DNA from 3 places in the Halomonas sp. CnH100-B genome. Region 3 is predicted to be linked to each of the others. Evidence: predicted binding sites of a transcription regulator. Region 3 holds the regulator's gene; each other region holds the start of a gene.
What was found. The regulator sigma-54, encoded in region 3, starts transcription at its own class of promoters, with help from an activator protein. The targets are predictions, from matches to a motif close to TGGCACNNNNNTTGCTNT.
Positions count from the first base shown of each region.

Region 1 (8,148 bases), on a different contig from region 3:
CCGTAGCGGCACCAGGTGCTGCCCACACAGGATTTCACCGTGCGCAGCGACTTGCCGTAGGCGTGGCCGGTCTCAAAGCCTGCGTCGATCAGTTCGCCCCAAATGGCCGGCAGGTCTTCTAGCCGTGCGCCGAACAGGTCAATGCGCTGGCCACCGGTAATCTTGGTGTAGAGCTGGTACTTCTGGGCTACTTGCCCTAGCACCACCAGCTTATCGGGAGTGATTTCACCGCCCGCAATGCGCGGCACTACCGAGTAGGTGCCGTTTTTCTGCATATTGGCCATGAAGGTGTCGTTGGTGTCCTGCAGCGGCACGTGGGCGGCATCGGTAATCGGTTCGTTGAAGCAGGAGGCGAGAATCGAGGCCACCGCCGGTTTGCAGATATCACAGCCGAGGCGATGCGTCTCGGCATTGCCGTGCTTCTCCATTAGCTCGCTGAATGTCTTGATGCCTTCGACACGTACGATGTCGTAAAGCCCTTGGCGGGTATGGGCGAAGTGCTCGCAGATCGATTTATCCACTTCGACGCCGCGGGCCTCCAATTCGTGATCCACCACGCTTTTGAGCAGCGCCGCGCAGCCGCCGCAGCCGGTGCTGGCTTTGGTGGCGCCTTTAACGCTGCCAAGGTCAGCCGCGCCCGCGTCGATGGCACTGCAGATGCTGCCTTTCGTCACGTTGTGACAGGAGCAGATCATCGCCGTTTCCGGCAGGGCATCCGGACCCAGCGCCGGGGCAGCACCGCTTTGTTGGGGCAGAATGAGCGATGCGGGTTCCTTAGGCAGCTCGATGCCGTTGGCGTAGTACTGCAACAGCGTGTCATACACACTGTTATCGCCCAACAGCATGGCCCCCAGCAGCTTCTTACCGTCGCTGGTGACGACCAGTTTGCGGTAGACCTGGGTGAGCGGGTCGAGGTAGCGGAACATCCGGGCGCCAGGGTGTTGGTTGCCGTGGGCATCGCCAATTGAGCCGACATCCACGCCCAGCAGTTTTAGTTTGGTGCTCATATCGGCGCCGCTAAAACAAATATCGCCCCCCGTCAGCGTGGCGACGGCCGTTTTGGCCATTTGGTAGCCAGGTGCCACGAGGCCGAAGATACTCTGATTCCACAGCGCTACCTCGCCGATGGCGAGGATATTCGGGTCGTTGGTGCGGCACTGGTCATCGATCACCACGCCGCCGCGCTCGCCAATGGTCAAGCCGCACTCCCGGGCGAGCGTATCCTGGGGGCGAATACCGGCGGAAAAGACGATCAGGTCGGTTTCCAGCACTTTGTCGTCTTGGAAGACCATCCGCAGGCGGCTGTTGTCGCCGGGTTCAATACGCTGTGTGGCCCGCTCGGTGAGTACCTGAACGCCCAGAGCTTCGATTTTCTCTTTCAGCAGCTCGCCGCCTTCGCTATCTACCTGCATGGGCATCAGGCGCGGGGCGAACTCCACCACGGCGGTGTCCAGGTTCAGTCCGCGCAGCGCGTTGGCGGCTTCCAAACCGAGCAGACCACCACCGACCACCACGCCGTTGGTGGCGTTTTTGGCCGCTGCCTGAATGGCATCCAAGTCATCCAACGTACGGTAAACCAAGCAGCCTTCGCTGTCGTTGCCGGGAATGGGCGGCACAAAGGGAAAGGAGCCGGTGGCCAGCACGAGCTGGTCATAGGCGTAGTGGCCTTGTTCGGTCACCACCAGTTGCTGTTCGCGGTCAATCGCGGTGACCGCTTCGCCGCTGCGTAGTTGAATGCCGTGGGTGTGGTAGTAATCGGCGTCGCACAGCGCCAGTGACTCCGCATCGCGGCCGCTAAAGTACTCGGATAAGTGCACGCGATCATAGGCGCGGTGGCGCTCTTCGCCAAACATCGTCACCTCAAACCCCGCCAGCGCGCCGCTTTCCACGAGCTGCTCGGCAAAATGGTGGCCGACCATGCCGTTGCCGACAATGATCAGCTTTTGCTTGTTGGAAGACGTGGTTGGAGTAGACATTGTGTGATTCACCATAGCTAAGCCGCCTCACGGGTGAGAGATAAAGGGGATGACAGGGTGTCGAGAGGGTTATCGAAATGGTTGTCGAGCGCTGTTTGGGCATCGGTTGCGCCAAACAGCAACAGGTGGCGGCACGCGGTTAAGTCGGTCGCGGCCAGCGCCTGCTCGAAATACCAGGGGCCGTGGCGGGTATCGCCATACAGCACCGCGCCGATGAGGCGGCCTTGATGGAGCAGCAGGCGGCAGTAGTCGCCGGTTTCCGGGTCTTGGTAACGAAGCTCTTCGTGCTTGGCGGCGGCCTCGGTGGGGCCAAAGGCAAACAGGCTGACACCGCTGACCTTGAGTTTGGTGGCCGTGGGGGCTTCTTGATACGCCGCTGGCGTTTCACCACACAGCACGGCAGCAAGCACCTCCACCTGCCGCCAAATGGGTTCCACCAGCCCGTAAGTGTGCTGCTCGAACTGGCAGCATTCGCCCAGCGCATAAATGTGGTCGTCTGAGGTGGTGAGGTGCCCATCCACCACAATGGCGCGGTCAAACATAAGCCCGCTTTGCTGGCCTAGTTCCGCATTGGGGGTAATACCCGCCGCCACAATCACGCTGTCGGCAGCTAGCTTCCGGCCATCGCTCAGTGTGACCGACTGCACCTGCCCTTGGCCGTTATCCTCCAAGGCAGCAAGCGATGCGCCGGTTTCAATAGTGATACCGCGCTCGCGCAGCGTGGCTTCCAGCAATTGGGCGGCGGTGGTGTCTAGCTGGCGATTCATCAACCGCCCGCTGCGCTGCAGAACGCTGACGGTGAGCGCGCTACCGCCGCGTTTGCGCAGCCCTTCAGCGGCTTCCAATCCAAGTAAGCCGCCGCCAATCACCACGGCGTTGACGCCTTGCTGAGCAATAGCTTCTAAGGCGTCGGCATCGCGCAGGTCACGAAACGTATGAACACCGTCAAGCGTGATACCAGGCACCGCTGGCAGCGTGGGGCGCGAGCCAGTGGCTATCACTAATCGTTCATAGCTTAAGGTGTCTCCCCGGTGCGTGATAAGCAGGCGGCGTTCGCGGTCGATGGTGGTCACGCGGTCGCCAAGCATCAGCGTGATGTCGTTGTCGGCGTACCAGGCGGCGTCTTGCAGAGTGAGCGCCTCAGGCGCCAGTTCGCCCGCCAGTAAAGGAGAGAGCAAAATGCGGTTATAGGCAGGTACCGGCTCCTCACCCACCACTGTGATACGGCGGGGGCGCTGCGAATGTTTAACCAGCGCTTCAAGTAGTCGGTGGCAAGCCATGCCGTTACCGATAATGACAAGGTGTTCGTTCGGTGAGCACCGGGAAGCGGTTTCCATAGGTAGCTCCTGTGGTTGAAACGTAATGTTCAGCAAATAAAAAAACGCCCCTGACACAGCCCTTTCAAGAAGGGAGTATCAGGGGCGTCGTTGCCCGTTGGCGTCGTTGATAACGCACAGCAACCGCCGTTGGCTGCCGAACTGTCTTATCTTATGGTGAGCAAAAAGCCCGCCAGCTTTTGCCGTCGGTGGGTTTAATTCAGCCTAATCAGCGTATTAAGCGTTTTTGAGGAGGCGGCAGGCCGCTCATGGTTAGCTAGGCTTGCCCCAATTTGGTGCTTAAGCGGCGGTTAATGCACTCTCTTCAACCGCTTATTCGACAAAGAACATTCCTTTAGCGAGTAGTAGAAATGCAGAGTGTGTTTTTAAGTGATTGTTTATTAAATGCTTTAGTGGTTTTAGCGCAGCGTGGGCGCAGGGTTTGCAGTTATTCTGGTAACAAGCAACAACGGCTCAGTGCAGGGTCTTTGCCCATAACGATCACAACGACTAATTGCGTCGAATAATACCAACTGCAGCAAATCACTGATGAGTACGGCACCCGGTAAGCGGTGCCCCTGAGACAACGGCGTCCAGGCAGGCTTCTTTCGAGGCTGGCTTGGGCGCTTTTTGCTTTTTAACGCCGGAGGAAACTGCCATGCCACAGGCCAATCGGCTCGCCCGAACCACCTGCCCCTACTGCGGCGTCGGCTGCGGCGTTACCGCCACGCTGGAGAACGAGCAGCTCATCGCCGTCGAGGGAGACCGCGAGCACCCAGCTAATTACGGCCGCCTGTGCGTAAAAGGCACCGCGCTGCACGAAACCTTGGGCGAGCAGGGGAGGTTGCTCAAGCCGCGCGTGGACGGCAAAGAGGTTTCTTGGGAGCAGGCGCTCACCACCACCGCCGAACGCTTGCAGGCGCAGCGCAGTGCCCATGGCCCGCAGTCGGTGGCGGCATATTTATCTGGCCAGTTATTAACCGAAGATTATTACGTTGCCAACAAGCTGTTTAAAGGCTTCTTGGGCACTCCTCACCTGGATACCAACTCGCGTCTCTGCATGGCGTCTGCCGTGGCGGGCTACAAGCGCGCCTTTGGTGCCGATGCGGTGCCTTGCAGCTATGAAGACCTAGAAGAGGCGGAGCTGGTAGTGCTGGTAGGGTCTAACCTTGCCTGGAATCATCCGGTGCTCTATCAGCGTTTGAAGATAGCCAAAGAGCGCAACCCGTTGATGCGGGTCGTGGTGATCGACCCCCGCGTGACCGACACCTGTGAAATGGCCGATCTTTACCTGGGTATTCGTCCGGGTAGCGATGCGTACCTGTTCAACGGGCTGCTGGCGTGGATGGACGACCATAACCGATTGGATGCCGTGTACTTAGAACGCCACACCGAGGGGTTAGACGACGCGTTGGGCGCTGCCAAGCAGAGTGCAGGCAGCGTGGAAGCCGTTGCTCGCGAATGTGATGTGGATCCTGAACGCCTGGAAACCTTCTATTACTGGTTTGCCAGCCAGCTCCACGTGGTCACGCTCTACTCTCAGGGGGTGAATCAATCCTCTAGCGGTACCGATAAGTGCAACGCGATCATCAACTGCCACCTAGCGGGCGGGAAAATCGGCCTGCCGGGGGCGGGGCCGTTTTCGATCACCGGCCAGCCCAACGCCATGGGCGGGCGAGAAGTGGGCGGGCTGGCCAATCAGCTGGCGGCGCATATGGATTACCACACGCCGGGCGCTCGCGAGTTAGTTAGCCGCTTCTGGGCTACAAAGCATTTAACTCCGGCACTGCCTGACGCCCCAGGTTACAAGGCGGTAGAACTCTTTGATGCCATCGAGCGCGGCGAGATTACCGCCCTGTGGGTGATGGCGACCAATCCAGCGGTAAGCATGCCGGACGGGGAGAAAGTGCGCCGGGCGTTGGCAAAATGCCCGCTGGTAATTGTCTCGGAGTGCGTTGCCAATACTGACCTGCTGCCCTTTGCGGATATCGTGCTGCCCGCGTCGGGTTGGTCGGAGAAAGATGGCACGGTGACCAACTCAGAGCGGCGAATTTCCCGCCAGCGGGGGATGCTGCCTCCTCCTGGCGAAGCGAAGCACGACTGGTGGATACTCTGTGAAGTGGCAAAACGCTTGGGCGTGGGGGAAGCCTTCGATTACACCCACCCGTGGGAGATTTTCGATGAGCACGCACGCCTCTCTGGCTATGAGAATAGCGGCGAGACCCAGCGGCTGTTCGATATCTCAGGGCTGGTAGGCCTGGGCCAAGCGGCTTATGATGCGCTCGCACCGATCCAGTGGCCCGTGACTCAGCAGGCTCCTCGCGGCACGGCAAGGCTGTTCGAAGATGGCCGGTTTGCTACGGCGAATGGCCGAGCCAAACTGCTGCCGATTACTCCGCGCCCACCGGCGCAGCCGCTGAGCGACGACTACCCGCTGCGCTTGAATACCGGTCGCGTGCGGGATCAGTGGCACACCATGACGCGTACCGCCCGTTCGCCGCGTTTGATGAACCACCGCGCCGAACCGTTCATGGAGCTGCACCCAGACGATGCGGCTCAGGCAGGCGTTACGGATCAGAGCTTGGCGACGTTGACCGCTGCCGCCGGGGAGTACCGTGGGCGGGTGCGGGTTTCCAACGCCCAGCGCCGAGGCGAAGTGTTCGTGCCGATGCACTGGACCGACTGCTTTACCAAGCAGGGCCGCAGCGGTGCACTGATTCAAGGGTATACCGACCCGCTCTCCGGGCAGCCGGAAGCCAAGCAAGGGGCGGTGGCGGTGGGCAAACTCCCCGTTGCTTGGCAGGCGACGCTGCTGCTAGCCAACGAATTGGATACGCCACCATCGCCCTGGTGTCGCAGCGACTACTGGGCGCGCATTCCGATGGCAAGCTGCATCCGTTGGCAGCTAGCGGATAGCCAGCCGGTCGAGGATTGGCTGGCGCAGGTGGAGGCGTGGTGCGGCGTGCCTGTCTCTTTGTGGTGTGACGACCCGGCAACGGGTAGGCTGCGCGCAGCGGGCGTAGTGAACGGGCGGCTACGCTGGTGGTTGATGGTGGGACCACCCGACGAACTGCCCGGGCTTGCCTGGCTTGAAGCGCGCTTCAAGGACGCTACCCTGGAGACACAGCACCGTAGACGCCTGCTGGCCGGGTGCGACGATGGTGCCGTGGATACCGGACCGGTGGTGTGCAGCTGCCACCAGGTTGGCCAAGCCAGCATTGTGAAAGCGATTCATGCGGGCGATACCAGCGTTGAAGCGTTAGGCGCACGACTGGCCTGCGGCACCCAGTGCGGCAGCTGCCTACCCGAACTAAAAGCGATACTTGAAGAGGAGCGGCCCCATGCGCGCGCTAAGCAAACAGCTAACACAGAAGTGGCCTGAAGCGCTGTGGCGCTTGGGTCAGCGGGCGTGGGCGCCATTTAGTCGCGATACCGCCACGCGCTTGCGCTTGCCGTTAAGCGGTGAGTGCCACCCAGGCACCGTCTATTTGGTCGGCGCGGGCAGCGGCGATGTGGAGCTGCTGACGCTGAAAGCCGCACGGTTGCTGATGCAGGCAGACGCAGTGGTGTATGACCGCCTTGTTGGAGACGAAGCGCTAGGGCTTATTCCTCCGGGCACCGAGCGCTACTATGTTGGTAAAGCCAGCGGCCATCACAGCATGCCTCAGGCGGAGATTGGTGAGCTGATCGTCTCCCTGGCCCAGGCAGGCAAATCGGTAGTGCGCTTGAAGGGCGGCGATCCTGGCGTGTTTGGGCGCATGGGCGAAGAGCTAGCGGCTCTGGCCGAGGCCGGGCTGCCCGCCGAGATTGTGCCGGGTATTACCGCCGCCTCCGCCGCAGCGGCGGGGATGGGGATACCACTCACCGATCGCGGCCACGCCCAGCAGGTACGTTTTATTACGGCGCAGCTATGCCGGGAAGGCGGTATGCCGGACTGGGCGTCGCTGGCGCGTCAAGATGAGACCCTGGTGTTCTACATGGGGCTCTCCAAAGTGGCCGCCATTTGCCACGGCCTGCGCCAAGCGGGCCTGCCCGATACGTGGCCTATCATGCTGGTGGCCAACGCCAGCCAGCCCGAGCAGCAGGCCCTGGTAGGCACGTTGGCCGATATGCCCGAACGCCTCGCCGCTCAACCGCTGCCATCGCCCTGCCTCATCATGGTGGGCAGTGTGGTCAGTATGGTGGCCCATAGCCCAGCTGCGACGGGCGCAAAAGTGCTGCCTTGCCAGCAGGCCTGATGGCGGATGTCGTTTTTTTACGAAAAAATGTTAAAAGCCAGGGTTGAAGTCCCAGAGTGCTCTCCCCATATTCATTAACACGCTATCAAATGAAGCAAAGGAGAGAAGGGATGCACAACGACGCTCCGAACCCCGGTTTTGGTACTTTTCGTTTGGAAGGCGATACGTTAACGAAGAGCATACACGCGGCCCTGGAGGCAGGTTACCGCCATATCGATACCGCTCAGTTTTACGATAACGAAGCGGGCGTTGGCAAAGCGATTGCCTCTAGCGGTGTTCCCCGTGAAGAGATTTTTCTGACCACGAAAGTGTGGTTCGACAAGCTCGAACCCGCCGCGCTGAAGGCCAGCGTCGATGAAAGCCTGGAAAAGCTGGGCACCGACTATGTAGACCTGCTGCTTATCCACTGGCCGTCGCCGAACGATGCGGTGCCCATGGCAGACTACTTAACCGCCTTGAAAGAAGTGAAGCAGGCGGGCAAAGCGCACCATATCGGCGTGTCGAATTTTACCATTGCACAGCTCGATGAAGCGGTGGATATCTTAGGCGAAGGTGAGATCTTTACGAACCAGATTGAGGTTCACCCGTTCCTGCAAAATCGCCGCTTAGTGCAGCACT
Region 1 is NZ_JAMXRX010000002.1:173,539-181,686, forward strand. Features, by position in the region: gene nirB (nitrite reductase large subunit NirB) at 1-1,976, opposite strand, end outside; gene NH398_RS04350 (FAD-dependent oxidoreductase) at 1,994-3,313, opposite strand; gene NH398_RS04355 (nitrate reductase) at 3,951-6,674, shown strand; gene cobA (uroporphyrinogen-III C-methyltransferase) at 6,634-7,530, shown strand; gene dkgB (2,5-didehydrogluconate reductase DkgB) at 7,641-8,148, shown strand, end outside.
Region 1: a site for sigma-54 is predicted at 3,724-3,741, ahead of NH398_RS04355 (nitrate reductase). Genes of this name have one in related genera too.

Region 2 (8,148 bases), on a different contig from region 3:
CGAGTGCGTTCATGATGGTGGATTTGCCGCAGCCGGAGTGGCCGATGATGCACACAAACTCGCCCTTCTTGAGCTGAAAACTAATGTTCTCAAACACCGTTAGCGGTTTTGCCTCTTTAGTGGCGCCGGGGAAGCGCTTGGCAGCTTTCTGTACCTCTACAAAAGCATGACTCATGGTCGGCTCCTTATTCGGCGTAAGTGACAAAGCGGGCAAGATAGGCAAGCGACATATCCAGCAGCATGCCCACCACGCCGATCATCAGGATGGAGAAGATCACGCTGGTCAGGTCGAGGTTGTTCCACTCATTCCAGACGTAGTAGCCAATGCCGGTGCCGCCCACCAGCATCTCGGCAGCCACGATGACCAGCCAGGCAATGCCGATGGAGATCCGCATGCCGGTCAGAATGGTGGGTGCGGCCGCAGGTAGAATCACCTTGAAGGCCGTTTGCAGCGACGACAGCTCGTGGGTGCGGGCCACGTTCACCCAGTCGTTGCGCACACCCGCCACGCCAAAGGCAGTGTTAAGCAGCATTGGCCAAATCGAGCAGATAAAGATCACGAAGATGGCGGAGGCTTCAGAGTCGCGAATGATGAACAGCGCCAGCGGCATCCAGGCCAGCGGCGAGATAGGCCGCAGCACTTGAATAAACGGGTTGAGCGCTTTGTACGCCAGGGGCGACATGCCAATTAAGAAACCAATCGGAATCGCCACCAGCGCGGCCAGCAGGTAGCCGCTGAGCACGCGGTAGAGCGAGTAGCCCAACTGAATGCCAATGCCTTTGTCGTTGGGGCCTGCATCGTAAAAAGGGTTAGAAAGCTCCTGCCACGCTTTCACGGCGATTTCCGAGGGCGGCGGTACTTTGGCGCTCTCATCGGCCCCGGCCAGCAGCTGTTCGTACTCGCTTAGCGCCTCGCCGCCGCCCATCAAGGGCGATTGATTCAACCCTTCCCAGACGCCCAGGCCTACCACGAGCAGCATAATGGCGAGAATCGTGGCGCGGGCGTTCAAGCTTAATTTCCATTCGGTGGTGGTGCGATCCATGGTTAGCTCCTCCGAATCGCGAAGCTGTCGACATACGCTTCAGGCTGGGTGTAATCAAAGGTTTTACCCATGATTTGATAGTTGCGGGCGGTCTCTTCGGGCGCTTCGTACCCCAGCTCGCGCATCACGGTCTGGGCATCGGTGGCCAGGTACACATCCCGGGCAATCTGCTGATAATCCACGTCGCCTTCGATATAGCCCCAGCGCTTCATTTGCGTCAGGATCCACACCGCCATGGAGTGCCAGGGGAAGGGGTCGAAATCGATGCGGTCCGGCACGTTCTGCACGCCGCCTAAACCGTCGGCAAATCGCCCGGTGAGTACCTGTTCAATCACCGTGACCGGCTGGTTCAGGTAGTTCGTCGGGGCAATGGCTTCGGCAATTTCTGAGCGGTTAGCGGGGTCTGAAGAGTACTGGGTAGCATCGATAATCGCCCGCAGCAGTGCGCCATAGGTGTTCGGGTTTTCGCGGGCGAAGCGGGCGCTGGTGGCAAAGGCGCAGCAGGGGTGGCCGTCCCAAATCTCTTTGGTCAGCAGGTGAATAAAGCCGATGCGTTCAAACACCGCGCGCTGGTTGAAGGGGTCGGGGGATAAGAAGCCGTCGATGTTGCCTGCCCGCAGGTTGGCGACCATTTCGGGCGGCGGAATTACGCGGATTTGAATATCTTGATCCGGGTCTAAGCCGTGCTCGGCCACGTAGTAGCGCAGTAGGAAGTTGTGCATGGAGTACTCGAACGGTACGCCAAAAGTGAAGCCTTTCCACTGCTGCGGGTCGCGCTTATCCAGGTGGTCGTTATGTAGCACAATCGCCTGGCCGTTGATGTTTTCTACGGCGGGCATAATGAACGGCTCTGGGGTAGAGCCTGCACCGAGGGTCATCGCCAGCGGCATGGGCGTTAGCATGTGCGCCGCGTCGTATTCGCGGTTGAGGGACTTGTCCCGCGCTACCGCCCAGCCAGCGGTTTTAATCACCGAGACATCCAGGCCGTAGCGCTCATAAAAGCCCATAGGGTGGGCCATGATAATGGGCGTGGCGCAGGTGATGGGAACGAAGCCGACATTAAGCTGGGTTTTCTCAAGCGGCCCTAAACTCTCTTTCACCGCGGCTTTAATCGAATCTAGGGGGAACAGGCTCGCCAGAGCTGCGGCGGCCGTGCCGCCACCTACCAGCTTCATAAACTGGCGGCGGTGCATATCGCTATGGCCAAACATACCGCGCACCAAAGCGCTTTCGACCATGCGATCCATCACATCATCGGCACTATTCGGCGTGGGCGCCGCTGTTTTCGCGGTTGGCTGAGTAGAGGATGTAATAATACTGGGTTGGGAAGAGTGGCACTGATGACAATCGCACTGCCGTCCGTGAATCAGTGATTGGCGATGATCAAACGGGTTGCCAAGACTGCTGTGGTCGTTGTTCTCTTTCATGGACGTTCACCTCACAGGAGCAAAAGGGCTTTAAGCTGCGCCGTCTTGGTGCGAAACGTGTCCCTGCGGCGCTACTTAGTAGATAGCGACTTACGTGCCATAACGTCTTATTTTGGATTTAATACAATAAAATCAAATATTTAATATTTTTCATGGCGGCATTTTTCGAGTAGCAAAAACTCACGATATTTCGTTGATAACGATATTTCGTTGTTTAAATAACGAAAGTTCGTGATTGGCCCGTTGTTTGTATGGAGTAAGCGACATCCTGCTGGCAAATGAGGAGCCTGCGATGCACGCTGCCACCCTGAAAGATGACGCTCACCCGTCCTTAACGCTGATGGCTCACCACACGCCGTTGGCCATGGTGATTATTGACCCACTGAGCGACCGCTTAATTGATGCCAATACCGCAGCGTGTCAACTGCTGTTGATTCATCACGAGCAGCCGCTCGCTACTCCTTTTAGCCACCGTCTAAGCGCTTCATTGCCGCTATGGGTCAGCTTTACCGATGAGGTGCTGACGACCGGCCAAGGCTGGTCGGATGATTTAGTGCTGTTGGATAGCGTCCGCCAGCCTCGCCGTGTCGAGGTCTATGGGCAGCGCTTACACGACTCCTCACAGCTATTGCTGACGGTGATTGATCGCAATAAAGCCGAGCAGCGCCGCGCCAAGGCTGAGCTCAGCCGCCAGCACCGCCAGGGGGAGGTGGGTTGGCAGCGGGTCGAGCAGGTGTTCGAGCGTATCGAAAAGCAGAACCAGCTGATTCTCAGCGCCGCCGGGGAAGGCATTTATGGCCTGGATGCGGAGGGGAAAACCACGTTCGTCAACCCGGCTGCCGAACGCATTCTCGGCTGGAGCACGGAAGATATGGTGGGCCACGATGCGCACTTAATGTTTCACCACACCCACGCCGATGGCAGCCACTTTCCGGTACAGCAGTGCCCCATCCATGCCTCGTTTAGCGATGGCCAAGTGCACCATGTGGATGACGAGGTGTTCTGGCATAAAAACGGCGAGGCGATTCCCGTGGAGTACACCAGCACACCGATCTTTGAAATGGGCCGACTAGTGGGGGCCGTCGTGCTGTTTCGCGATATTCGCGAACGTAAACGGGCCGAGCAGCAGCTGCGCGATGCACTGGAAGAGGTGGAGTCGCTCAAGCGCCGATTGGAGCTGGAGAACCAGTACCTGCAAGAAGAGATTAAAGCCGAGGTGAATCATCGTAATATCGTCGGCAACAGCCCAGCGGTCGCCAAGCTGGTGCAGCAGATCGCCATGGTAGCCCCCACCAGCGCGAACGTGCTGATTAGCGGTGAATCGGGCACGGGCAAAGAGCTGATTGCCCGGGCGATTCATGCGGGCAGTAGCCGCAGCGACCGGCCGCTGATCCGTGTGAACTGTGCCGCGATTCCTCGTGACCTCTTCGAGAGTGAGTTTTTTGGCCATGTAAAAGGCGCGTTTACCGGTGCGGTGCAGGACCGGCCAGGGCGCTTTGAGCTGGCCCACGGCGGCACGCTGTTTCTGGATGAAGTGGGGGAGATCCCGCTGGAGCTACAAAGCAAGCTGCTGCGCGTGCTACAGGACCAGCAGTTCGAGCGGGTGGGGGATAACCGCACCCGCGAAGTGGACGTGCGGGTGATTGCGGCGACCAACCGCGAGCTAAAAGAGATGATCGATGCCGGTCAGTTTCGCGAGGATCTCTACTTCCGTTTGAACGTTTTTCCCATCGATTCCGTCCCGTTACGAAAACGTATCGAAGACGTCCCGCTGCTGGCGCGCCACTTCTTGCATCGCGCCTGCCTGAAATTCAATAAGCCGGGCGTGCGAATACCGCCAGCTCAGCTAGAGGTCCTCGCTCGTTACCCATGGCCGGGCAATATTCGTGAATTGGAGAACGTGATCGAACGTCAGGTGATCGTGACCCAGGATCAGCGGCTCTCTTTTGATGATTTGCTACTGGCAGAGCCGCTATCCCGTCATACGACGTTCAACATACCGGCGCAAGATCATAGCGCGCTACCTGAACACCCGCTCACCGAGCAAGCGCTATGTCACCAGCAGCGCTGCAATGCGCTAAAAGCGTTGAAAGCGGCAAAGGGCAAAGTGTCTGGAGCGGGAGGGGCGGCGGAACTGTTAGGGATGAAGCCGACGACGCTGGCCTCACGTCTACAGAAATGGGGCGTCGATCCGCGGCAATATCGCCAGCGTGGTCGCAAAAGTGCGCCCACCAACGATGCTTTGGACTAAGGTAAGGAAGGATCCGCTTGACATCAGTGTTGTACACACAAATCAGGCAAGTTCAAGTCTAGCATACATACATGAATGTAACTATAATGCCACTCTTTCAGAATGGCGCTCTGCCGCGCCGTCTTACGTTGACACCTAGAGGCAATCCCATGCGACTAGCACACTGGGCAGTCAATGCCCCCTTTCGCCCCCTGTTGTTAGCAGTGCTCACGTCTTCGTTCATCCTGCCTGCCCAAGCGGCCGACTTGGTGACCATTACCCGTGATGCGCTGAATAACAACGCTGCCCTGGCCTCTGCACGGTCTGAGTTTTCCAGCGTCGAGGCGGCACGAGACGTTGCACGTGGCGGACTGTTGCCGCAGGTGAATGCCTCCGGTAGCGCTACGCATAACGAGCAATTCGAGAGCCAGGGCTCTGCCCGCAGTGCAGGCACTGGCACCGGTGCTGGAGCGGGTTCCAGCGCTGGCGTCGGCGTCAGTGACGATAGCTATAACACTGTCTCCTTGACGCTAGAAGCCACCCAGGCGCTGTTCAACGCGGTCACGCGCCAGGAAGTCAACCAGGCAGAGCGTCAGATTGATCAGCAGGTGTATCTGCTGGCCGCCACCGAGCAGCAACTGCTGATCGATGTGGCAAGTGCCTACTTCGATATTTTACGCGCCCACGAAGTGTTAGAAGCGCGCTTGGCCCAAGAGCGTGCCATTGGTCGCCAGCTCGAGCAGGCCCGCGAGCAGTTCGAAGTCGGCCTGATCGCGATTACCGAGGTAGAGGAAGCGCGGGCGAGCTTCGATCAATCTCGCGCCGATCGAATTGCCGCCGAGAGCAACCTGCAAGTGGCGTTTGAAGTATTAGAGCAGCTCACGGGGCAGCGTTATGCCAGCATCGAAGCCCTGGGCGACAGCATGCCCATCGCGCTGCCGACGCCCACCGACCGTGACTACTGGGTCGAGCAGTCTCTGGAGCGCAACCCGCAGGTACTTGCCCAGCAGGCGGGTATCGAAGTCTCCCGTGTGGGGGTAGAGCTGGCCCGCGCGGGTCGCTTGCCCACCGTGCAAGCGTTTGCCAACTACCAGTACGCCGACAGCGATAGCGAGCTGGTCAGCGGTTACGACACGTCCGCTCAGGTCGGTGTGTCAGCGAACGTGCCGATTTACACCGGCGGCAGTACCAGCGCCAGCATTCGTCAGGGCACGTTCCAGTTAGAGAGCAGTCAGTACGACTTCGAGTCTCAGCGCCGCACCACGATTCAGCAGGTTCGCTCGCTCTACACCCAGGTCAGCAACAACGTCGAAACGGTCGAAGCGCGCCAGCAGGCCATCGTGTCCAACCGCAGCGCTCTGGAAGCGACGCGCGCAGGTTATGAAGTGGGCACGCGTAACATCGTCGACGTGCTGAATGCCGAGCAGAATCTCTATAACGCCATCGCCAACTACGCTGAAGCGCGTTACGACTACGTCGTGAATCTGTTGTCGCTGCGCCAGCAGGCGGGACTGCTCGACGTGGACGCCATCGAAGAAGTGAACGCATGGCTCACCGGCGATGACGTCAACTTCACCCTACCGGAAAGCAACGAGCCCGACGCGTACCAGCGCGCGATGGACATTGGCGCGCCGCCCACCCCAGGCGCCTAATCTTCGTTGTGCATGCCCCCGTGGCGATCGGTCAATGTTTAGAAAAATGAATGGGAAATCGACGCATGAAAAGAGTGATTCACTCAGGTAGAGCGAGTCTAGTGACGCTGATCGCCGCGTTAGCGCTCACGGCATGTGGTCAGGAGCAGCCACAAGAGCAGCAAAGCCAGCAGGAAGCGCCGCCCCACCCGGTGGAAGTCGCTGAGATAGCGCGTCAAGACATACCGCTGGATAAATCCTACCCCTCGCTGCTACGCAGCGACAGCGAAGTGACGCTGGTGGCGCGGGTGAGCGGGTTTCTGGAAGAGCGCCACTTCGAGCCGGGCCAAATGGTGGAGCAGGGCGACCGGCTTTATACCATCGAGCCTGACCTTTATCAGGCGACCGTCAACCAGCGTGAAGCCGACCTGCAAAGCGCTCGCGCCGAGCTGGCACGTGCCCAGCGGGATGCTCAGCGTTTCGAGCAGTTGCTGAGCCAAAACTCCGTTAGCCGCCAGCAGTACGACCAAGCGCTTGCCGAGCAGCGCGTGGCGCAAGCCAACGTGGCCCAGGCGGAAGCGGCGCTGACCAGCGCCAATCTGGATTTAGGCTACTCCAACGTGACGGCACCGGTGTCCGGCATGATCAGCTTGAGCCAGATCAACGTCGGTAACCTGGTGAATTCGGGCACCGAGCTCGCCACGATCACGCCGCTGGATCCGCTGGAAGTGCGCTTCCAACTGCCCCAGCGGGATGCCTTCGAGCTGCGTCGTCAGCTTGGCAACGACGGTGATGCTTCCCAAATCACCGCTCGCCTACAGGTGCCTGGGCTGGATGGTAGTGAAGGCAGCGAGCTGGAAGGTCGTTTGGACTTCCTCGGCTCCCGCGTGGATACCGGCACCAGCACCGTGCAGGCCTCGGCGACCTTTGCCAATCCCGATGGCGCGGTACTGCCCGGCCAATTCGTACGCGTGCGCATCGAAGGTTTGAAACGCTTCGACGTACTGGCCGTGCCGGAAATTGCCGTGACCCAAGGTCTGATGGGCCCGCTGGTCTACGTGCTGGATGACGAGAACAAAGCTCGCGAACGCACCGTTCAGTTAGGCGAAGTCGCAGGCCCCTGGCAAATCATCCGCGATGGCTTGGAGCCAGGTGACCGCGTTGTCGTCGGCGATCCGGCTGGCTTGGAGGCGGGCGTCGTGATCGACCCTCAGTCGTTTAGTGGCGACGCTGCTGACCTCGTGGAAGAGACCGAGCAAGAAGAAGCCCAGGAAGAAGCGGAAGCCGCCGACGCGATGCAACAAGCCGACGGCGCACAACCCGCTGCTGAAGGGGAAGAGGGCGCGCAATAATGAATTTCTCTAACTTCTTTATCAGCCGCCCGATTTTTGCCACGGTACTGGCAATTATCGTCACGCTGGTAGGTGTGATGGCCATGCGAGTGCTGCCGATCGAGCAGTACCCTAGCGTGGTGCCGCCCACGGTATCGGTTCAGGCCCAGTTCCCAGGGGCGGATGCCGAAACCGTGGCACAGACGGTCGCTGCGCCGCTGGCCGAGGCGATTAACGGCGTCGAGGACATGCTCTACATGACCTCCAACAGCGCCGATAATGGCACCATGAGCCTGAGCGTGGCGTTCAACATCGGCACGGATGGCGACATCAATACGATCAACGTCAATAACCGTGTTCAGGGGGCACTATCGCAGCTGCCCGAGGCCGTCCAGTCTCAGGGAGTGACCGTCGAGCTGCGGTCAGACTCGATCCTGATGCTGGTGGCCTTGACCTCCCAGAGCGGTGATTATGACAAGATCTATA
Region 2 is NZ_JAMXRX010000002.1:340,892-349,039, forward strand. Features, by position in the region: gene NH398_RS05155 (ABC transporter ATP-binding protein) at 1-175, opposite strand, end outside; gene ntrB (nitrate ABC transporter permease) at 186-1,043, opposite strand; gene NH398_RS05165 (CmpA/NrtA family ABC transporter substrate-binding protein) at 1,046-2,470, opposite strand; gene NH398_RS05170 (sigma 54-interacting transcriptional regulator) at 2,763-4,721, shown strand; gene NH398_RS05175 (TolC family outer membrane protein) at 4,871-6,352, shown strand; gene NH398_RS05180 (efflux RND transporter periplasmic adaptor subunit) at 6,418-7,683, shown strand; gene NH398_RS05185 (efflux RND transporter permease subunit) at 7,683-8,148, shown strand, end outside.
Region 2: a site for sigma-54 is predicted at 2,553-2,570, ahead of NH398_RS05165 (CmpA/NrtA family ABC transporter substrate-binding protein). Genes of this name have one in related genera too.

Region 3 (8,148 bases):
CCGTCATATGCTGATTGACCTTCATCGTTGATGCCAGAACGCGTCAGTATAAACCGACAAGTCACGGGGCAGTTTAAAAAACAGTGTTTTCGAAATATTATCGAACATCGTATCTTAACGCTACTCTCAGTAACAGCGGCGCAAATGATGACTACGCCAACCTTTTATGGCGTGTGCATCGCCATGGGGCTGGTGAGTTTGCCGCGCTTTAGCTAAATAGCGCCGCAAGATGTTATTCTTACTCGCTACCTATTCACTCTATGAAAACGAGACATGCCATGGGCCAGCCACTCTCTACACCCAGCCAACTGCGTGAAAGTGCGCTGCGAACGCTGCAAATTGAGCAAGCGGCCATCGGCGGCCTTCAGGCCAAACTGGACGAACAGTTCGATCACGCCTGCCAGCTCATCCTCGCCTGTCAAGGCCGGGTGGTCGTCACCGGCATGGGCAAGTCAGGACACATCGCGGGCAAACTTGCAGCGACGCTGGCGAGTACCGGCACGCCCGCCTTTTTTGTACACCCAGGTGAAGCCAGTCACGGCGACTTGGGCATGATTACCCGTACCGATGTAGTACTCGCGCTCTCCAACTCCGGCGAAACCGCCGAAGTGACGGCGCTCCTACCACTCCTTAAAAGGCTTGGCACCCCGCTGGTCAGCATGACCGGGCGTCCAGGCTCTACCCTTGCCCGCCACGCCGATGCCCATTTAGACAGCGGCGTGGAACGCGAGGCGTGCCCACTGGACCTCGCGCCTACTAGCTCAACCACGGCGGCACTGGCTCTTGGCGACGCCCTGGCCGTTGCCCTACTCGAAGCACGCGGCTTTACCGCCGAGGATTTTGCGCTGTCCCATCCGGGTGGCAGTCTGGGTAAGCGCCTGCTGTTGCGGGTGCGTGACCTAATGCACGATGGCTCAAGGCTTCCCCAGGTCGCTTTGGGAAGCCCGCTGCGCGATGCACTATTGGAGATCACGCGCCAAGGGCTGGGGTTCACTTGCGTCATCGACAGCGAAGGCCGTTTGGCGGGCGTCTATACCGATGGCGACCTGCGGCGCACATTAGATCAATTTCATGACCTGCGCGACGTGCGCGTCGACGATGTCATGACGCGCCCAGGCAAACGTATCGGCCCTGACGTACTGGCTGCCGAGGCCGTTCGTATTATGGAAGATAGCCGGATAACCGCGCTCGCTGTCGTCGACGAGCAGCAGCGCCCCATCGGCGCGCTACATATGCACGATCTGCTAGCCAGCGGTGTGATTTAACTGCGTGATAACGCTTTTCGCCATGGATGTTAAGGAGGCTATATGGCCCTACCCGATGCACTACTCGACCGACTTCGCCGTGTAAAACTCCTCGCGCTAGACGTAGATGGCGTCTTGACGGATGGCCGCCTCTACTTTCAGGCGGACGGCATCGAAATCAAAGCGTTTCACACCCAAGACGGGCATGGTTTGAAACTGCTCAAGCGGGTCGGCATTCACGTGGCACTGATTACCGGACGCGATTCGCCCATGGTCAGCCAGCGCGCGGCGGCGCTCGGCATTAGCCACGTTCACCAAGGCTGCGAAGATAAGCTCACGACGCTTCGCGCGCTTTGCCAACGACTGGATATCACCCTCGAGCAGGTGGCCTACTGCGGTGATGACCTGCCTGACCTCGCTCCCATCAAGCGCTGCGGCGTCGGCATCACGGTCCCCAATGCGCCTGATTACATGCACACCCATGCCGATTGGATCACGGAACGGCTAGGCGGCCACGGCGCGGTACGTGAAATTTGCGATACGCTGCTCACTTCGCAAGGGCACTGGGATGCCGTGCTCGACACGTATCTTCACAGGCACTCGTGATGGGTCTCAGAGTCAGAAAACGGGTGTGGATCACGGCGATGGTCGTGGCCCTGGGCGGACTGCTGGTCTGGCTGGACCCGCGCGGCCCGCAAGAGGGTGAGATCGATCAGGAGGCCCGTGCCCAGGAGCCTGGGCATGTGTTGGAGAACGCCGAAATTACCCTGTTTGGCGAGACAGGCGCTATCCAGCAGTCGCTGGTCACGCCTCGACTGGTCCATACGCCTCAAACGGCCATGACCGATGTCATGTCGCCGCGCGCGACGCTGTTCGACAGCGAACAGCGAGAGTGGCTGGCCACGGCAGACACCGGCACCTTGAATACCGATTCCCAGGCCCTGACGCTAAGAGGGTCTGCCCGGCTACTGGCTCCCGAAGAGGGCTGGCAGCTCGACACGCAGCAATTAAACTACGATGGCGTGACGCGCCATGCCTGGAGCGATACGCCCGTGCTGTTGCAGCAGCCGCCGCAGCGCATGGAAGCCTCCCGCATGGACGTTTGGCTCGATGACAGCCAAGTCCGCCTGACCAATAACGTGCGCGGCGTCCACCCGCCTGCCACTCGTAACCCTGAGGAGTCGCGATGAACGCCTCTCTCCGCACTGCACTCTTTACGTTAACCCTACCCCTCGCCACGGCGGCCATGGCACAAAGCCAAGCCCCCATCGAGGTCGAAGCCGACCGCCTGGACCTCGACCAGCGCGCTGGCACCGCTGTTTACTCAGGCAACGTGGACATTCGCCAGGGCGAGATGCAACTGCGCGGCGAACGCGTCGAAATTCAGCGCAACGACGCAGGCGAGCTGTCACGCGCCATTGCCACGGGTGAGCGCGCCTACCTGCGCAATCAGCTCGAAGATCAAGAAACCCCCATGGAGGGCTGGGCGCGTCGTATCGTTTACCATGTCGCCGAACGCCGTGTCGAGCTGATCGACCAAGCCGAACTGACCCAGCAAGGCGACCGTTTCCAAGGGGGGCGTTTGGAGTACTTCATCGACCAGGAAGTGGTGCAAGCACGCTCCGACGTGAGCGGTAGCGACAACCAGCGCATTCGCATGACTCTTCAGCCCGAACAATAGGGAGCGGCCACGTGGCAGCATCAACCTCTGCAGATTCCGCACCTGTCAAAACGCTCTACGCCCATCACCTAGCGAAGAGCTACAAACGCCGTCGGGTCGTGAAAGATATCAACCTGGAAATCGCTCAGGGTAGCGTCGTCGGCCTGCTGGGGCCCAACGGGGCGGGTAAAACCACGTCGTTTTACATGATCGTTGGACTGGTCAAATCCGATGCCGGTAGCGTCGGTATCGACGACGTCGACCTGACCCATGCGCCCATGCACGAGCGCGCCATGGCCGGGATTGGCTACCTCCCCCAGGAAGCCTCCATTTTCCGCAAGCTCTCGGTGGCCGATAACATCATGGCGATTCTCGAGACGCGCAAAGCGCTGGACCGTAGCGCTCGGGAAGCACGCCTCGAGTCACTGCTCGAAGATTTCCATATTACCCACATTCGCGACAACCTGGGCATGAGCCTCTCAGGGGGCGAGCGCCGCCGAGTGGAGATCGCTCGCTCACTCGCTACCGAGCCCGCATTCATTCTGCTCGACGAGCCGTTTGCCGGGGTCGACCCTATTTCAGTGGGTGAAATCAAAACCATCATCCGCGCACTGAAAAAACGCCACATCGGCGTCTTGATCACTGACCATAACGTGCGCGAAACCCTGGATATTTGTGACATTGCCTACATCGTTGGCGACGGCCATATCATCGCCAGTGGAAACGCCCAGGAGATCCTCAATAACCAGAAGGTTCGTGATGTCTATCTAGGCGCAGACTTCCGCCTCTAAACTCTGGCCTGACCAAACTTTTCTTTTAGTGGCATGCTTATTGCACTTGCACAGAGTCATAACTCGCTCTAGGGTGGAGCTTTCTGATTAACGAGTGGTTCTCAGATGGTCATGAAAGCTTCTCTCCAATTGCGTATCGGCACACAGCTGACCATGACACCTCAGCTGCAGCAGGCCATTGCCCTGCTACAGCTCTCCACGCTGGACCTCCGTCAAGAAATTCAGCAAGCGCTGGACGCTAACCCCATGCTCGAACAAGAGGATGAGTTTGGCGAACAGGCTGTTAGCGAGCCTCAAGAGGCCGAGTGGTCGGACAGCATTCCCAACGAACTCTCCGTAGACAGCGACTGGTCGGACACCTACCAAGACATGGGTAGCTTGGGCGGTAGCAGCGAAGGACCCGACTTCGAGCGCCAAGCCGCAGGCCAAAGCCTTCATGGCCATCTGTTATGGCAATTGGCCATGACCGACTTCTCTCCCCGCGACTATGCCATTGCCGAAAGCCTGATCGATGCACTGGATGCCAACGGCTATCTCACTCAACCGCTCAACGACATCCGCGAAGGCCTCAAGGCGCAAGGCCACGACAGCCTGAGCCAGCGTGAAGTAGAAAACACCCTGTTGCGCTTACAACAGTTCGAGCCCACCGGCGTGTTTGCCCGCGACCTGCGCGAGTGCCTGATGCTTCAGCTGGCCGCGCTGCCTGAAGACACCCCGCTATTGATGCCCGCAAAACGCTTGGTGCGTCAGTTTCTCGAAGCCTTGGGCAAAGACGATTTACGGCTACTCAAGCGCCGCCTGAGCCTGGATGACGAGCAGTTGGACGACGTCATCCGTTTAATTCGCAGCCTTGACCCACGCCCAGGCAGCGCCTACGGCGTGACCGACGACAGCTATATCACGCCCGATTTGGTCGTGCGCCATGACAACGAGGGCTGGCACTTAGAGCTCAACCCGGAGGCGCTGCCGCGCCTGCGTATCCAGCCCGATTACGCCAGTTTGATCAAACGTGCCGACAAGAGCCAAGACAACCAGTTCTTGAAAGAGCACCTCCAAGAAGCTCGCTGGCTGATCAAAAGCCTTTCCAGCCGTAATGACACGCTTCTGCGAGTAGGTCGTGAAATCATCGCCCGCCAGATCGGCTTTCTAGAGCACGGCGAAGAGGCCATGAAACCGCTGATCCTGGCCGACATCGCCGAGGCCGTGGAGATGCACGAGTCCACGATCTCCCGTGTGACGACGCAGAAATTCATACATACGCCACGAGGCGTGTTCGAGTTGAAGTACTTCTTCTCGAGCCAAGTCAGCAGCCACGATGGCGGCGATAGCCACTCCAGCACCGCCATTCGTGCACGGATCAAAAAACTGATACAAGAGGAGCCGTCGGGTAAACCGCTCTCCGATAGTCGCCTGGTGACCCTCCTTGAGGAGGGAGGCATCAGCGTTGCCCGGCGTACGGTAGCGAAATATCGCGAGTCAATGGGTATTCCCTCGTCCAGTGAGCGCCGCCGTTTACGCTAGTTAAACGGTAGGGCATGACAAACTCGACGCAGGGGCTTTGCAATAGCGCAAAAAGGGTTACAATCGAAGTACAGCCCGATGGATAAGGAGCACGTCAATGCAAGTAAACATCACTGGTCATCACGTTGAACTGACTGACGCCTTGCGTGACTACGTTAACGAAAAGCTGGAACGCGTCGAACGCCACTATGACAACATCACCACGGTGCAAGTGACCTTATCTGTCGAGAAAGAACGCCAGCAGGCAGCCTGTACGCTGCATGCCGCCGGTGCCGACCTTCATGCCGAAGCCCTCGATAACGATATGTATGCCGCTATCGATGCGCTCGCAGACAAAATCGATCGTCAACTCGTTAAACACAAGGAAAAAGCACAAGCTCGCGCCCAGGGCGCAGGCGTGCGTTAACTCAATGACGTTGGAAACCATCCTCCCCCCGGAGCGCGTGCTCTACGACGTGCCCGGGGGCAGCAAAAAACGGGTGCTGGAGTTTTTCAGCACCTTCATCGCCCAAAACACACCCAGCCTCGATAGCCAAGAAGTGTTTAGCCGCCTGATTGGACGCGAGCGTCTCGGCAGCACGGGAATTGGCAACGGCGTTGCCATCCCCCACGCACGTAGCCCGCACTGTAGCTCGCCCATCGCTGGCTTTTTGAAACTTGCCGAGCCGGTCGATTTCGATGCCATCGATGGCGACCCCGTCGATCTAGTGTTCGTGTTGCTCGTACCCGAAGAGGCGGACGACACGCATCTCGCTCTGCTTGGGCAAGTCGCGACGATCATGAACGATGCGAATACCCGTCAACAGTTACGCAAAGCCAGCAGTCAAAAAGAGCTATTGACCCTGATGACGGCCAAGATACGCGAACAGGCCGCGTAAGATACTCACACGTCCATCACTGTTTATTTCCTACGCTCATACGCCAAGAGAGACGCTATGCAACTGGTGATCATTAGCGGCCGTTCGGGGTCCGGTAAATCTATCGCCTTACAAGCGCTGGAGGATCTTGGCTATTATGCGATCGATAACTTACCTGCCATGCTGCTGGGCTCGCTGATCGATGAGCTGCGCGCTCAAGGAGAACGCACTCGTATTGCCGTTAGCATCGATGCGCGCAACCTCCCCATCGCGCTGGAGCGTCTGCCAGCGCTGTTGGAAGAGCTACGCCAGCGAGACATTCGTTTTCAGGTGATCTATCTAACCACGGACGCACGCATTCTGCTGGAGCGCTACTCCGCCACTCGTCGTCGCCACCCCCTCACTCGCGACAGCGAAATGACGCTGGAAGAGGCGATCAACAAAGAGGAGGAAACGCTACATGAAATACGCGATCTCGCCGATTTATTGATCGATACGTCTCGGCTCTCCGTGCACGATTTGCGCCGCCGCATTACCGATCAAGTGGCCCACCAGCGCCAGCATCAGCTCACGCTCACCTTTGAGTCCTTCGGCTATAAACGCGGCGTTCCGCTGGATGCGGATTTGGTCTTCGACGTACGCTGTCTGCCCAACCCATACTGGGACCCTACCCTTCGGCAATATACTGGCCGCGATGCCAATATCGTCGCTTTCTTGAGCGGTTACCCGGTAGTGGAAGCCATGGCCAGCGATATTCAGGCTTGGCTGGAGAAGTGGTTACCGGCCTACCAAAACAGCCAACGTAGCTACATGACCGTAGCTATCGGCTGCACGGGCGGCCAGCACCGCTCCGTCTACATGGTGGAGCAGCTCGCCCAGCGGCTCGTTAAGCAGACCGGAGAAGTGCAGTTGAGACATCGCGAACTGGGGCTGCAGTACACGCTGAGCGAAGAGCCCGTGGCGCCAAGCCCCACCACCGCGACCACCCGTACGCCCTAAGCCTTTTTATTCAAAGACCCACTCGGCAAAAAGGAACCAGAGTGCCCGAAAGAACGTTAACCCTTACCAACCAGCGCGGCCTCCATGCCCGCGCGGCCACCAAATTGGTTCAGTGTGGCCAGCAGTTTTCTGCCAGCATCCACGTATACAAGCAGCAGCAAAAAGCCGATGCCGCTAATATCATGTCGCTGCTGATGCTCGCGGCGCCCTGCGGCACCGAGCTCACTGTAGCTGCGGAAGGGGAAGACGCCGAACAAGCGCTCGATGCCATCGAAGCGCTGTTCGACGCGCGGTTTGACGAAGACCAGTAACCGACTCCGCGTCAACGATTAGCTGCCAGCGACGGTCATCGCATCCACAAGCCAACTGCCCGTGTGAATGCTGCCACGGGTATCCGTGTCATCGCCCACAGCGCTTAGTCCTGCAAACATCTTGTTCAGGTTACCGGCGATCGTGAACTCCTCGATTGGGTACTGAACCTCACCGTTTTCGATCCAAAAACCCGCCGCGCCTCGCGAGTAATCACCGGTCACCCCATTCACCCCCTGGCCCATGAGTTCGGTGACCCAGATACCGCGCCCCATCTGTTTCAAGAGCTCGGCACGCGGTGTCAAAGGAGCCAGCAAGCGTAGGTTACGTGCGCCGCCTGCATTGCCTGTCGAGTGCATGCCTAAACGCCGTGCGCTGTAGGCAGAGAGCATGTAGCTGGCGACCTGCCCCTGATCGATGAAACGATTATTGCGGGTTTGCACCCCCTCGGCATCGAATGGCGAACTCGCCGTCGCCCCCACTTCCATGGGTCGCTCTTCCAATCCAAACCACTCGGGAAAAAGCGGTGTCCCCAGGCGGTCGCATAGAAAGGAGGCTTCGCGGTAAAGCGCTCCGCCTGCCAAAGCACCCATAAGATGACCGATCAGGCCGCTGGCCAGCGTCGGGTCGAACAGCACCGGAAAGGTACCGGTCGGCGGTCGACGCGCGCCCAGTCGCCGTAGCGTACGCGCTGCGGCCTCTTGCCCCACGTCTTCGGGCTGGCGTAAATGGAGCGGATTCCGTGCCGCCGTATAGTCATAATCACG
Region 3 is NZ_JAMXRX010000001.1:274,006-282,153, reverse strand. Features, by position in the region: gene NH398_RS01175 (ATP-binding cassette domain-containing protein) at 1-7, opposite strand, end outside; gene NH398_RS01170 (KpsF/GutQ family sugar-phosphate isomerase) at 279-1,265, shown strand; gene NH398_RS01165 (HAD hydrolase family protein) at 1,308-1,850, shown strand; gene lptC (LPS export ABC transporter periplasmic protein LptC) at 1,850-2,434, shown strand; gene lptA (lipopolysaccharide transport periplasmic protein LptA) at 2,431-2,925, shown strand; gene lptB (LPS export ABC transporter ATP-binding protein) at 2,937-3,695, shown strand; gene NH398_RS01145 (RNA polymerase factor sigma-54) at 3,801-5,216, shown strand; gene raiA (ribosome-associated translation inhibitor RaiA) at 5,314-5,622, shown strand; gene ptsN (PTS IIA-like nitrogen regulatory protein PtsN) at 5,627-6,094, shown strand; gene rapZ (RNase adapter RapZ) at 6,152-7,072, shown strand; gene NH398_RS01125 (HPr family phosphocarrier protein) at 7,114-7,383, shown strand; gene pmbA (metalloprotease PmbA) at 7,402-8,148, opposite strand, start outside.